Regions from separate parts of the Clostridium sp. JNZ X4-2 genome, predicted to be linked through region 3. Evidence: riboswitches for the same ligand, from Rfam matches in the RefSeq annotation. Region 3 holds a riboswitch; each other region holds the start of a gene.

Region 1 (5,176 bases), 1.1 Mb from region 3:
CTTATAATTATTTTTGTCAATAATAAAAAATTAACATTACATATGTCAACCATTTTCGAAAATGTCCCAAAATAAGTGAAACATTAGCACCAATAATCAATTGGTGCTCTACTTATTTTAAGTCCTAATTTTAGGTACACTAAACATACCTACTGCTTGATATTTTTTTAAAAAAATGCAGAGGTCGTTTTTGAATCTATTTATTTTAAATTAACATTAGCAAGTCTTACTTGCCCTATGCGCTTGCTTTTCTAGATATGCTTGGAATGATGCTTGCTTCCAAGGGTGACTCATTGGTGGCAGGTAGCGCTTATGTTTTTTAGGGTTATCTTCTACAAAATCAAAATTCTTTGACTTAGTTTCATGAACCTGTAATTCTTCTAAACCATATATTTTATTGCCTACACTGACGTATAAACCATCATTAAAGGCTTTTATAACTAAGGCATCAGTACCTTTTCTAAAGTAAATAGGATGGTTGTTGGCATCAACAAGTTTATAATACTTATTATTGAATTTTACACAATGTCCACAATCAATCTTACGATCTGCTAAAACAGCAAGTGTTAAATTAATTTTATCAATAGATGGTTGTTTTTCAAACACAGATTTGGTATGATTGATTTCAAGAGCAAATTTGGTATTGAATTCTTTTATGTAGTGATTCAAGAATTCATTTGCCTGTTCCAGGCTTGTTACACCTGCTAGCTCAAGTTCTAAGGGTAATCGTGATTGTAATGTTTGGAATAGGCGTTCTACACGACCCTTTGCTTGAGGGACACTACTAGTTTTAATTTCAATACCTAATTGTTTGCAGGCATATCCAAATTGTGTAAAGGTATCCTCCTCTGTAGTTGGAGCTTTCTTTTGTTTGTATTCAAATACAGTTCTTCGATCAGTGAATAACATATATGGGATACCGTATTGTACAAGAATCTGATTCAATACATTGTAATATCCTTTCAGGGTTTCCTGTTCATCAAAGTACCCGCCAACAATAGCACCAGTTGAATCATCAATGGCTATGTGGAGCTGGGATTTAGTGTTTCCAAACCAAAGATGTAAAGATGCATCCATCTGGATCATTTCACCAAAGTAAGCACAACGTGGTCGGCGCGGATGAGCGTCTTCAATAGCAATAATGGATCTATCAATTTCTAACTTATCGTCTGTGGATAAATTGGAACTTTTTTGTTTCTCTAGTAATTCCATTTTCACCCTCATTTTCGTAACACGACAGGCTTTGGGAGATATGATATGTTCAGCCATAAGGATTGTGTTAATAGTGCTAGGAGCAATAGAAATGCCTTCATAAGCAGCTAAAAGCTCAGAGTAGTGTGTAAAGTTTGCTCCATGATATTTAGTTTGATATAAATCAATAATTTTACGTCTAGTCTCTTCTGAAAAGCAATTGATAGGCTTGCGGCCTTTATTCCCGTGGACAAAGAAATCCTTGCCCTTAGCACAATATCCATTTACCATTCTATTCACATGTCTAACAGAACAATCAAGACGAATAGCAGCAGCTTTCTTATTACCATTGGTTTCTACTAATTTTTTAATAATCTTATATTTAAAATCTTCTTTCATACTTAATTCTACCTTTCTAATTATGTCCACCTCATTTCTTATTGTCATGAGGTATATTCTAACATTATTTTTTATTTATTTGGGACATAATCGCAAATGGTATACTAAGACATTATCACAAATCAATCATAGTCAATAATAAAAAATTAACATTACATATTGACATAATAAAAATAAGTTGTATAATCTAATTTATAAAATAAATTCGTAAAAATCAAATATATCCTTATCAAGAGAAACTGAGGGACTGGCCCTTTGAAGTTTCAGCAACCACATATATGTGATGGTGCTAAATCCAGCAGAACATTGTTCTGAAAGATGAGGAAAGGCATAAAAACCCTTTCACGGGTTTTTTTTATGCCTCTCAACCTCTTCTTTGTATGAAGAGGTTTTTTATTTTATATATGAAATTACTGTAAAACTGCAATATATGGTTAAAAAAATTGACTGAAATTTTAAAGGAGGAAAAAGGATGATATGGCTAAAAAATATCAACAAGATTTATACGAGTAAAACTAATACAGTTGAAGCTTTAAAAAACATTAATCTTCACATTAAAGCTGGTGAAATTTTTGGAATTATAGGATATAGTGGAGCTGGAAAGAGTACTTTAATTCGTTGTATAAATTTATTGGAACAGCCAACTTCCGGAGAAGTAATTGTAAATGGAAAGAATTTAACCCGTTTATCTTCAAAAGAACTGAGAAAAAGTAGAGAAAAAATTGGAATGATATTTCAAAATTTTAACCTTATGAAAAACAGAACGGTATTTGAAAATGTGGCTTATCCTTTAAAGAGAAAGGGTTTGAGTAAAAAAGGCATAGAAAAAAAGGTGCTGGATCTTTTAAAACTGGTGGAACTAAGTGACAAAATAAATGTATACCCTTCACAGTTAAGCGGTGGACAAAAACAAAGAGTTGGAATTGCCAGGTCACTGGCAAATGACCCTGAAGTGCTTTTATGCGATGAAGCAACATCCGCTTTGGATCCACAAACAACTCGGGCAATTTTAAAACTTTTAAAAAACATCAATGAAAAATTAAAATTGACAATAGTAGTTATAACCCACCAAATGGAAGTTGTGAAGGATATATGCCAAAGGGTTGCAGTAATAGATTCCGGTAAAATAGTGGAGGAAGGAAATATTATAGATATATTTACAAATCCAAAAGTTAATATAACAAAGAAATTTATATCCTCATTATTTCACTATGAAAAAATCTACGATTTCCTTAAAGAGGGAAACTCTGTAGGTGAAATAGAAGAAATAACTGAAGAGGAGAGTATTGTTAAAATATCTTTTACCGGGCAAAAAACAGGTCAGGCTTTTATTTCAAAGATTTCCAGAAGGTTTAAAATAGATGCCAGTATATTGTTTGGAAATATAGAGATAATCCAAAATGTACCTATAGGAAACTTAATAGTAAAATTAAGAGGCAGCAACGAAGGAGTAGATAGTTCAATAAGGTATTTAGAGGAAAATAATATACATGTGGAGTATGTGAATATTAAAAAAGATGATTCAAAACTAAAAGTTGGAAATAATTAAATTTCAAACATGAAAATTAAAAAAATTATGAAGGTGATAAATAATGATTGAATTTTTAGGAAAGATAGCACCAAATTTGGTGAATCTATATCCTGAGATGATAAAAGCAATATTTGAAACTTTTTATATGGTAGCCATTTCAGGAATCATATCAACAGTAGTTGGAACAGTAATGGGAGTTACCCTGGTTGTTACAAAAGAAGAAGGCATACTGGAGAATAAGATTATTAACAGTATACTTGGTAAAATAATAAATATTTTCAGATCCATACCGTTTATTATTCTCCTGGCAGCTATAATTCCTCTTACAAGACTTTTAGTAGGTACTACCATAGGTACGAAAGGAGCACTGGTGCCGCTTATATTCGGGTGCACTCCTTTTATTGCCAGGCAAATAGAATCAGCACTGCTTGAGATAGATAAGGGGGTGATTGAAGCTGCACAATCAATGGGTTCAAGTCCTTTTGAAATAATTTTTAGAGTAATGCTTCTTGAAGGGCTGCCTGGTATTATCCATGCTCTTACAATAACAATTATAAGCCTTATTGGATTATCTGCCATGGCGGGTACTGTAGGGGGAGGCGGACTAGGAGATTTTGCCATACGCTATGGATATCAATATTTTCAGACAGATGTTATGGTGGCCACAATAATTGTACTTTTAGTTATTGTAAATCTTATTCAACTTGTAGGAGATATTTTATCAAAATTGACAGCACATTAATTTATAGACTAGGGAGGTCTTGAAAATGAAAAAAATTATAGGATTATTTTTAACAGTTATATTGTCTCTTGGAGTTTTGGCAGGCTGCGGTTCCAGCAATAGTGCTGGACAAACTACCAGCAATAAGAAACAGGTGGTGAAGATAGGCATAACGGGTGATGATCACAAGATTTGGGACAAAGTCAAACAAAACCTGGCAAAAGAAAATATTGATCTGCAGATTGTAAGCTTTGCAGATTATGTACGTCCTAATCTGGCACTTTCCGATGGAGAAATTGATTTGAATTCATTTCAGCATTATGCTTATCTGAATAAATTCAAAACAGAACACAAACTGAAGATCAGTGCTATAGGTGAAACTGTACTTGCACCCCTTGGAGTGTATTCAAATAAAATAAAATCCATTAAGGATGTTGCAGAAGGTGCAAAAATAGCTATTCCAAATGATCCAACAAATGAGGGCAGAGGATTGAACCTGCTTCAAAGTGCTGGCCTAATAAAATTAAAAGAAGGAATTGGCCTTTTGCCAAAACTTCAGGATGTAACTGAAAATCCAAAGAATATTCAATTTGTAGAACTTGTTGCTACCCAGATTCCAAGATCACTTCCAGATGTGGATGCAGCAATAATAAATAGTGGAGTAGCTATAGATGCCAAACTCAACCCGGTTAAGGATTCAATTTATCTGGAAGATGTATCTAATAAAAATGCAAAACCATATATAAATGTAATTGTGGCCAGAGACAAGGACAAAAACAATGCTGTTTACAAAAAAGTAGTTAAGGCTTATCAAACTGATGAAATAAAGAAACTTATAAAAGAAACTTATAAAGGATCAGAAATTCCTGTTTTTTAAGCTTGGTTAAAAATTGGAGATTTAAGATATGTTTGAAATTTAAAAATATTATTTTATGGAGAAATATTGTTTCATTAAGGCATTTACTTGTGAAGAGGATTTAGATAAAATAGATGTTATATAAATTACAATAGGTAAAAATAATATTAGCAGTATTTGGAGGAGTTTATTATGAATAAAAGTTTTGCTACAAAGCTAATTCACCTTGGAGAACAAAATCCGGAATCCATTTCTAAATCTAAGACTTTACCTATCTCTATGACTTCCGTATTTGCTTTTGATGATGTAGAAACATTGGATGAAGTTTATGAGGGAAAAGCCAAGGGATATGTGTATTCTAGAAACGGGAACCCGGTTCATGATGCATTAAAGGAAATAATGTGCAGTGTTGACGAGGGAGAAGATGCCCAGGTCTTTTCATCTGGAATGGCAGCTGTTTCCATGTCAATTTTATCTC
Region 2 (5,176 bases), 1.6 Mb from region 3:
ATCCAGATGGTTAGGATATACGTAAGTAGAGTCACTTCCAAGTTCAGTGTTGTTGGAATCATATATGGTATAGTATATTTGAACTGAACTTATTGGCTTTGTAGCTATATTTTTAATATTTCCCTTTATTACAAAATCCCCATATTTGTTTACAGCAGTGGAAGCGGAAGTTACTTCTACTGCATTGGTCTTGTTATTTTTATCTTCCATGGCTGCTGAGGCCAGGGCGTTTTGAAGCCTGGTTTGTTCAGCTGCTTCAAAAGAATTTTTTTCGGATATTATAATCTGTTTAAAATTAATTAATTTCTTGTCATTTGGATTATAGGTAATACCCTTGTTTAAGGTTTCAAGGGCAGAAGTAAAATCATTTTTCTTCAAGTATTCGTTTGCAGTATCATAAGCTATGCTGCTTATTCTCTTTCTCAGTTCCGAAGCAGTTTCACTGGCTTCTTTTACATTGTAATTGGATATTTTATTGAGGAGTTCAGCCAAATCCTCTATACTGCTTTTATTATTCATTTCGTTTTTTATCTGTAGTACAGTTATACTCATCTTTTTATTGTCTATGTTTTTATTTAATAGGGAATAAAAAGCTCCAGCTTTGTCTGATATTAAATTACTGGTCTCATCCAGTTCATTTAAAGCTTTATTGTAATCTTTTTCCTTTATGTAATTGTCTAGAGCATTTATATGGGAGTTTACAATTTCACCATCCTGTAAAAACTTTTTATCTGCTTTTAAAGTTTCATTATTTGGACGTAAGCTTAAAGCTTTGTCTATTATTGGATAAGCACCGGATATATTACCTTGAAGTGCCATGTTTTCAGCAGTTACCCTATTCTTTTCTATATTTTTTGAAAGCGAAACCTGATAGAAATAATAGGTACAGGTTAAACCTGCAGTAATTACTGCAGATAAAAGGGGCATGGCTATATTTATGTTTTTATAAAAAGGAATTTTACGGCAAGCTTTATTTTTATCTTTTATACTTGAATTAGAATCTGTTACATTGTTATTTGATTTATCTGGAGTTAGAGCATTCACCTGATCCTTTTCTATGTTTTGTTTCAGGACCTGCCGTATGTTGTGAACTTGAATGGTGCTTCCATTTGAATTTTCCTCTTTAATATTATCTTTTAAATTGGCTCCACATTTTTCACAAAATAAAGCTTCACTGGAAATTCTAGCTCCGCATTTATAACAAAACATTGGGTCATTCTCCTTAAAATTATTAATTTTCACATCCATGACAGCTTTCACAATTTGAAACATTAGGATTAAATACAGGTGCTATAGTGAACTTTCCATCCCCAAGGCCATTTTCACTTCCACAAAGGAATATGAAACCACTGAATTGTACAAATAAATTCTTATCTACTATAAAGTTTATATCCTTTACCTGTTGAATTAAGTCATTATCAGTTTTATTGTCCACACTTATGTTAAAACGGGGACCATGACAGGACATGCCTTCTAAATAGATTCTTATTACATCACAAGTTATATTGTTTTCAGTTAAAAACTTTTTGAATTCACTATAGGCTATATCACTTATTTTTATAAAATTCATATAAAACCCTCTCTTATATAATAATTTATTTTTTTGCAAGTACATAAACATACTTTATATGTATTGTATCAAAAATTTTATATTTGTACTATAGAAATTTATTTATAGCAAATATTATTATATTTTGTTAAAATAAGTATGTATAAGATAGAATTACATAATTACATAGAGCGGAGATGTAAACATGAATAAAAAAGATTTGGCAAATATAAGGAAGGAATTTAAATTGGGAAGCTATAAGCTGCCTATTAAAGAGGTCTACAGCGTATATTTAAAAAAAGATAATGGAGAAATAATAACTAGGGAATTGGAGCATTTTGAAATGATGGAAATAGAGAAAAGAGAACTTTATTTAAATAATTTTAAGAAGGTGCTCACAGGTTCCCTGGATTCCAAAATATTTGAATTGAATTTTAGAGCAATGGAAATGGAAAAAAATCCGGATGACAGTGAAAATACCCAGCATATATTGTATAATGCTTTAAATTCCAAGGAGAGTATAGCTGAATTTGGAGATAAAGTAGTGGATAAAATATCTGAGAATTATACTTACGATACAGATGTAGTGATAAATTTTATAAAAGCGGAGTATTACAGCAGTAATAAAAAAAGTGAGGATGAAGGAGACAGTGACATAGAAGATTATGTGCAGGCTGTAGAATTTTTATTATGTAGTGTAAATAAAGTGGAAATTCCTAAAAAGGTATTAAAATTTGACTATACTGAAATGAAATTCAAGCCAAACTCTGCATTGGATATGATCATAAATTTAAATTCCCCCCTGGATGGATTTATGTTTCCAAGTTTTACATCTCAGTATGTAGATGTAAATAAGATAATATATTATTCTTCAAAGGCCAAACAAATTAATGGAACTTTTGTAGAGAAGGTACTGGATTGTACCATAAAACCTACAGCAGTAGAAGAAAAAGAAAATTTTAATGCCATATTGGGCAGCGCAGTAGGAGGCAAAATAAAACCGGATGTTATGCAGGACATATATGAAAAAATAAATGAAAAGCTTGATGAAGAAGACACAGAAGAAGAACCAACCTTAGATATGAATGAAGTTACAAAAGTTATGGGAGAAAGTGGTGTAGAAAGTACAGAATCTATTAAAAATGCTTTTCAGGAAGTATGCGGAGAAGATTATGAGTTTAAAGCCAGAAATGTAGTTCCGGATTTTAAAAGCAAATCCATAAAGATTGAGAATGAAAATACAAGCATAACCATAAAACCACAGGACTTGGGCAGTGTAAGGCAGGTAGTGGATAAAAAGGGCAGAAAATGTCTATTAATAGAACTGAAAGAAGATATGGTTGTAAATGGACTTAATCTGGAGACTGAGGAAATAGAAGATTATATCTAAATTTTCAATTTTTCAGTAAAAAATTTATTGACAATGTTTAGTATTGCTGATATACTGATTGTCATAATATTAAATATTGAATAAACTTATTAAGAGAGGTGGAGGGAAAGGCCCTATGAAGCCCAGCAACCAGTATTTACTAATGCATTGGTGCTAATTCCTGCAGCCTGTTATAGCTGAGAGATGAGGTAATCATGAGAATATAAACTCAGGGGTTTCCTCTGAGTTTTTTATAATTTAATTAAATATAAATTTTAAAGGTTCACCAGAAAAACTGGAGACTAAATTCTGATTTATAAGATTTAGTCTCTTTTTGTTTTGGCAAAATTTATTTTGATTGAAGAGAGATGACATATAGGCAATTATTAAAAGGAAAGGAGGAAGGAAATTATTATGATAAGTGTACAAAATTTAAGTAAAACCTTTAGTACGCCTAAAGGTAAAATTCAAGTACTAAAAGATATAAACCTTGAAGTGGAGAAAGGAGATATTTTTGGAATAATAGGCTTTAGCGGAGCTGGAAAATCTACAATGATACGCTGCTTGAACAGGCTTGAGGAACCAACTACAGGTACTGTACTCATTGGAGGCAAAGATATTACTGCTATGGATAAAAACCAACTTAGAGAAGCTAGAAAAAAAATTGGAATAATATTTCAAGATTTTAACTTGTTTGATTCAATGACTGTATATAAGAACGTAGCTTTTCCTCTAAAGATATCCGGTTATCCTGAACAAAAGATAAAAAACAGAGTGCATGAAATATTGAGTTTAGTAGAGCTGAGTGACAAGGTGGATTCTTATCCTGCCCAATTAAGCGGAGGTCAGAAACAGAGAGTGGGTATAGCCAGGGCACTGGCCAATAAACCAGATGTGTTATTAAGTGATGAAGCTACTTCTGCATTAGATCCTCAGACTACTTATTCCATATTGGAGCTTTTAAGGGATATAAATAAAAAACTTAATTTAACTATTCTGCTTATAACCCATGAGTTGGATGTTATTAAATATATATGCAATAATATGGCAGTAATTGAAGAAGGTAAGATTGTGGAAACAGGAAGCACAAATTCAGTATTTTTAAATCCTAAAAGTGATACTGCTAAAAAGTTTGTTAAAATAATGAGAAGTCTCAGTGTGAGTTCCAATTATCCTGGAGGTGAGGTAATATGACTGATGATTTTAAAATGCTGATTCTAAAAGGATTGTCGGAAACCATAGAAATGGTAATTATAGCTGGCTGCATAGCACTGCTCATCGGGCTGCCCCTTGGAATTATTCTGGTTGTTACTAAAAAAGGACATATTTTAGAGCATGAAAAATTAAATAAAGTATTGGCTGCTATAGTAAATGCAATAAGATCCCTTCCTTCTATAATATTAATTGTGGTCTTGTTGCCATTAGCCAGATTGATAGTAGAAACTACCCTGGGTATGAAGGCGGCTATTGTTCCAATATCCATAGGAATAGCACCTTTTTTAGCTAGAATTATTGAAACATCAATAGAAGAAGTAGAATGGGGAAAAATTGAAGCAGCTTTGGCTGTAGGAGCAAAACCATTTCAGATTATATTAAAAGTTTTAATACCAGAAGCACTGCCCTCACTTATAAGGGGGATTACGATTTCAATTATATCCATTATTGAATTTACTGCCGTGGCTGGTGCTATAGGAGCAGGAGGATTGGGAAGCCTGGCAATACGTTTTGGTTATGAGAGATTTCGTAAAGACATTATGGCGGCTACAGTTATACTATTAATTTTTCTGGTACAATTTATACAATTTTCAGGAGATCATATTTCCAGATATGTAAATAAAAAAAGATATAAATTTGATTGATTATTTTAAGGGAGATGAATTAATATGAAAAAGAAAAGTGTAATATCATTGATACTGGTGTTGGTTGTAGGATTGTTTTCAGGCTGTGGAAGCGGTGCTGATTCAAAGAGTACAAGCAGTTCAAGCCATAAGAGCAAGAGTGTTACAGTGAAGATAGGAGCTGCAGCAGTGCCCCATGCGGAAATATTGAACCACATAAAACCCGCTCTGGCAAAAGAAGGAATAAATTTGGATGTTGTAGTACTGGATGATGAGGATCAATTGAATCCAGCTTTGCAGGAAAAACAGATAGATGCGAATTATTTCCAGCACCTGCCTTATCTGGAGTCTGTAGCTAAAGAAAAAGGATATAATTTTGCAGTAGCTGGAAAAGTTCATGTGGAGCCAATAGGTTTTTAT
Region 3 (5,176 bases):
TTTATCACAATTATAAATATAGGAATCAAGAAGAACCAAGCTGATATCAAAGTTTTACCTTTATCTCTGGAGTAATCAGTGTCTATTACTAACGCCTGCTTTTTATCTTTAAACCATGAGTACTGTAGTTTAAGATTTTTAACAGCTCTATTGGATATCATATATATTAAAAAATTCACAAAAACAAAGGTAAAAACAGTAAATAAAATCATACCTACATTTAAAAATTCATAATTTAATAAACTAAATAATAATATAAATGGAATTCCTATTACTAAATTATTTCTTATAAACTGTCTTTTTATCTGTCTTATTTCAACACTATTTATTTTATCTTCAGGTATTCTGGAACCAAATACAATTTCCTTTCTAGTAAAATTCGGCGTCAATATATTAATTACAAGCACTATTAAAAATATTAGAAATAAATATATACATAAAAATAAATTTTCCTTCATAACTATCTCACCTACTTTATATTTATTTATTTGATAAATCATATTTTTCATATATATTAGAACATAATTTCAAAATGTCTTCTAATTTATTATGTCTTAAATAAGCTTCTGCCAGTAAGTAAGTAAATTCATTCACCAGTTTTTCATTAAATTTTTCACTATTTTCAGGATAGTTTTCATTTATAACAGCTCCTGTCCTTCTGTCTATATTCAAGTAACCATCAGACTTTAATATATTATAGGTTTTATTTACAGTATGCAAGTTTATCCCTATATCCTCTGCCATTTGCCTTACGGAAGGAAGACTTTCTCCCGGTTTTAGATTTCCATCTGCCATTCCCTCTATAATGCTCCTTTTAAGCTGTTCATATATAGGTGTTTCCGAATCAAAATCTATTTTAATTATCATAACTGCCCTCCTATTCTATTTGTTATATATAATATATAACAAATAGAATAATATTGCAACGATCTTTAATATATTATTTTAAAGTCAGCTTATCAATGTACCATCAAGTAACAGATATTTTAAAAAATAAGCTTAAAGAAAAAAGACAATTAGGAACCTGTCCCCGGATTGTCTTTAAACTTGTATTTTAAACTCTGAATTGCGAATCGTGCATTGTGATTGTACACTGTCAATTGTGCATCGTGAATTGTGAATTATGCATTGTACATTGTGCATTGCGAATTGTGAATTATGCATTGTAAATTATGCATTGTAAATTGTGCATCGTGCATTGTGAATTGTGCATTGTGCATTGTCAATTGTCAATTGTACATTATAAGCAGCCTATCCCTCTTTATAAAATTCAGCCTTTTCCCTGAGTGTTTTCAGTTTTTCAATAGACCTTAAAAGGGTGTCATCTTTTTTTGCAAAATGCAGTCTTATTAAATAATTTATGTCCTCCTTAAAGAAGCTTGAACCGGGGACTGCCCCTATTCCCACATCTTTTGCAAGCCACTCACAGAACTTCAAATCATCTTTTACATTAAACTCTGAAACATCTATGAGAACATAATAGGCTCCCTGGGGTTTGACATATTTAAGTCCTGCCTCCCTTAATCCCTGAAGAAACAAGTCCCTCTTTTCAGTATACAGATTTTTCAGCCAATCATAGTATTCCATGGGTAATTTAAGTCCTGCTACAACTGCTTCCTGAAGCGGTGCCGCCGCCCCCACCGTAAGAAAATCATGTACTTTCCTTACATTTTCTATGACTCTCTCATCACCTATGACATAACCTATCCGCCATCCGGTTATAGAATAAGTCTTGGAAAAAGAGCTGCAGCTTAAAGTCCTGTTGAACATGCCTGGAAGTGAAGCAAAATAAACATGTTTATATGGATCCATTACAATATGCTCATATACTTCGTCAGTTATTACAAAGGAATCATATTTTTCTGCCAGGCCGGCTATGAATTTCAATTCCCCATAGGTAAACACCTTCCCCGATGGGTTGGATGGATTACACAGTATAAGGGCCTTTGGCCTTTGCTTAAATGCATTTTCAAGCTCCTCCCTGTTAAAAGAAAAATTCGGCGGGTAAAGTGGTACATATATAGGTTGTGCTCCGCTTAATATTGCATCTGCCGCATAATTTTCATAAAAAGGAGAAAATACTATTACCTTGTCTCCGGGATTGCATACAGTCATAACAGAGGCCATCATTGCTTCCGTGCTTCCACAGGTAACTGCAATCTGAGTTTCTGGATCTATATCAAGTCCCATAAATTTAGATTGTTTTTCCGCAAGGGCCTCTCTCAGGTTTTGTGCACCCCAGGTAATTGCATATTGATGAGGTCCCTTGTCCGCTGCTATTTTAAGTGCTTCTCTTATTTCTTTAGGCGGATCAAAGTCCGGAAAACCCTGGGATAAATTGATTGCTCCATATTTATTTGATATTCTGGTCATTCTTCTTATAACTGAGTCCGTGAAATTAACTAGTTTTTTACTTAATTCAGGCATACAAACGCATCCTTCCTTTCAATTGATTCCACAATAAAAATAAAGTGATTCTTGGATTCAGGCGGAGCTTGAGCATAGGAATGAAATAAATATCCGTAAACAAATAAAAGTCCGAGGAAACACCTCAGACTTAAAATTACAAAATACATTCTCATCTTTCAGCTCCCGCTGCAGGATTTGGCACCACTGTACAATGTACTGGTTGCCGGGTTTCAAAGGGCCTGTTCCCTCCACCTCTCTTGATAAGTTCAAGATTTATATTTATTGTTTTATTAATTATAACTATTTACATTTGTTAAGTCAATGGCCATGATTTTTCTTTATAACATATTCCCACGGTTCCGGGTCCGGAATAAACTCCTACTATAGGGCTTATCTGTCCTATCATATATGCATTTTCCACATTGTGTAATTTGGAAATTCTATTATAAACATTTTCTGCATCTTCCTGCGCATTGCCATGAACTATATATACATCACAGGGAGATTTGCCCAAAAACTGCCTGCCTATATCTATCATTTTACTTAAGGATTTTTTTCTGCCCCTTACCTTGTCACGGGTAAAACATATCCCTTGATTATCATCAAAATATACTATGGGTTTTATATCCAATACTTCACCTATGGTTCCGGATATTCTTCCTATACGTCCTCCCTTTCTGGCATATTCCAGTGTTCCAAAAACAAAAAGGAAATGCATTTTACTTTTTATTTTTGGTATATAATCTGCAATTTCACTAAAGCTCCTACCCTGTTCAATGAGATTTCCGCATTCCTTTAAAATAATTCCCCACAGTTTTGCAGCAACTTTTTACTTAACTTAACCTGGATTCATTGATTTTACTGGCGAATTCGGGGATTTTTATTTTCGTTTTTCGTCATATTTTACTAGCGCTCTATGTAGTATTGTGATATAATTAGTATTATATGTGTGGAGATGATTGTTTATGTACCTAAAAAAGACTCCTTCTAGCAATGGCAGAATTCGGTTATCCATTGTAGATAGTTACTATGATAAAACTAAAAAATGTTCCCGGCAGATAACTGTGGAATCTTTAGGATTTCTCGACGAATTAGAAAAAGAATATGATGATCCAATCTCTTTCTTCTCTGCACGTGTTGAACAATTAAAGGAAGAAAAGAAATGTAAAAGAGCTCCAATCACTTTTGTATTTCATGATGCTGATACAATCGAGCAAGATGTTACCTTGCGTAAAAATTTTGGATATACTGCGTTAAGCAAGATTTATCATGAGCTTGGCATACACACTTTCCTTACCAACAGACAACGTCATACTAAGGACAATTATGATGCTGATACAATCATGAAACTCCTTGTTTATTCAAGGCTTTTGAATCCTGCTTCAAAAAAGAAAACTTTTGAGAATAAAGATTGGTTCTTTGAAAAAGATAACTATTCTCTTGATGATGTTTATCGTTGCCTTACCTTTTTTAACAAGCATAAAGAGAGTCTCCAATTTTGGATCAACAATAAAATCAAAGAACTCTATGGAAGAGATACCAGTCTTATTTACTATGATGTAACCAACTACTACTTTGAAACTGATAAAATGGACAACCTCAGAAAAAAGGGAGTATCGAAAGAACACCGACCAAATCCAATTGTACAAATGGGGTTATTTATAGACAACAAAGGGCTTCCCATTACCTATGAGCTATTTTCAGGAAACACTAATGACTGCCTTACCTATCGACCTAATTTTGCACGTATCAAGAAGGAATATAATCTTGGCAGGGTAATAACGGTGGCAGACAAAGGCATGACTACTGGCGACAACATTTGGTATACGACTCATACTCCTACAAAAGATGGGTATGTATTCAGTATGTCTGTTCGCGGTTCTGACAAAGAATTAAAACAGTATGTATTAGCAAAAGAAGGATATGAATGGCTAGGCACAGAATACAAGAGAAAATCTAGATTATACCCAAGAACAATTCAGATAACATCATCTAACGGAAAAAAATTAAAAAAAGTAGTACATGAAAAACAGGTAGTATTCTACAGCGAAAAATATGATAAACGTGCTAAGGCTGAGCGTGCTGCCGCACTTGCAAAAGCACAGGACTTAATCTCAAATCCGGGTTCTTATACAAGGGTTACTTCCTATGGTGCAGCTAAATATATAAAAAACATTAACTTCGATAAAGAAACTGGAGAAATCTTGAAACCAACACAACTTCTAAAATTAGACATGGACAAACTAGAGGAAGAAGAAGCTTTGGATGGTTACTATGTCATTGTAACTAGTGAATATAAAGAATCTGATGATAAAATCATTGATATGTACCGAGGGTTATGGAAGATTGAAGAATCTTTCCGAGTAACTAAAAGTGACTTAGAGGCAAGACCAGTTTTTGTATCCACCCAAGGGCATATAGAAGCACATTTTTTAATCTGTTTCGTTGCTCTGGTGATTGCAAGGATACTTGAGATGAAAACAGGAAACAAATATAGTATTGGAAAACTACTAGAAACTTTGTCAAAAGCTGAATGCAGCTATGTTCAGCAGAATTATTACATGTTTGATTATTTCAATGATATATTAAATGAAATTGGAGTTATTTCTAACATTGACTACTCCAAAAAGATACGAAGTTTAGGTGAGATAAAAAAAGTTTTAGCATCTACCAAAAAATGATTTATAACGCTATGATTCTCTGACAAAAAAGAATACCCGCTAACCAGCATGTTTACTGGCCTAACGGGTATTTTTTATTCGTTTTT

Evidence for each region. A riboswitch is a leader RNA that binds a small molecule or an ion and turns the genes downstream of it on or off. The one in region 3 is predicted to bind S-adenosylmethionine.
Region 1: another riboswitch for S-adenosylmethionine. It lies ahead of ACYUJ6_RS07825 (methionine ABC transporter ATP-binding protein); the one in region 3 lies ahead of ACYUJ6_RS02495 (pyridoxal phosphate-dependent aminotransferase).
Region 2: another riboswitch for S-adenosylmethionine. It lies ahead of ACYUJ6_RS11640 (methionine ABC transporter ATP-binding protein); the one in region 3 lies ahead of ACYUJ6_RS02495 (pyridoxal phosphate-dependent aminotransferase).

The regions. Positions count from the first base shown of each region.
Region 1 covers NZ_CM142685.1:1,609,762-1,614,937, forward strand. The annotation lists gene ACYUJ6_RS07820 (ISNCY family transposase) at 217-1,590, opposite strand; SAM riboswitch class I at 1,814-1,915, shown strand; gene ACYUJ6_RS07825 (methionine ABC transporter ATP-binding protein) at 2,063-3,139, shown strand; gene ACYUJ6_RS07830 (methionine ABC transporter permease) at 3,183-3,863, shown strand; gene ACYUJ6_RS07835 (MetQ/NlpA family ABC transporter substrate-binding protein) at 3,889-4,719, shown strand; gene ACYUJ6_RS07840 (trans-sulfuration enzyme family protein) at 4,891-5,176, shown strand, end outside.
Region 2 covers NZ_CM142685.1:2,426,107-2,431,282, reverse strand. The annotation lists gene ACYUJ6_RS11655 (FxLYD domain-containing protein) at 1-1,209, opposite strand, end outside; gene ACYUJ6_RS11650 (HesB-like protein) at 1,232-1,570, opposite strand; gene ACYUJ6_RS11645 (DUF4317 domain-containing protein) at 1,755-2,939, shown strand; SAM riboswitch class I at 3,023-3,129, shown strand; gene ACYUJ6_RS11640 (methionine ABC transporter ATP-binding protein) at 3,333-4,112, shown strand; gene ACYUJ6_RS11635 (methionine ABC transporter permease) at 4,109-4,777, shown strand; gene ACYUJ6_RS11630 (MetQ/NlpA family ABC transporter substrate-binding protein) at 4,802-5,176, shown strand, end outside.
Region 3 covers NZ_CM142685.1:489,221-494,396, reverse strand. The annotation lists gene ACYUJ6_RS02505 (DUF1648 domain-containing protein) at 1-458, opposite strand, end outside; gene ACYUJ6_RS02500 (GntR family transcriptional regulator) at 481-867, opposite strand; gene ACYUJ6_RS02495 (pyridoxal phosphate-dependent aminotransferase) at 1,252-2,427, opposite strand; SAM riboswitch class I at 2,576-2,676, opposite strand; gene ACYUJ6_RS02490 (DegV family protein) at 2,723-3,211, opposite strand; gene ACYUJ6_RS02485 (IS1634 family transposase) at 3,375-5,090, shown strand.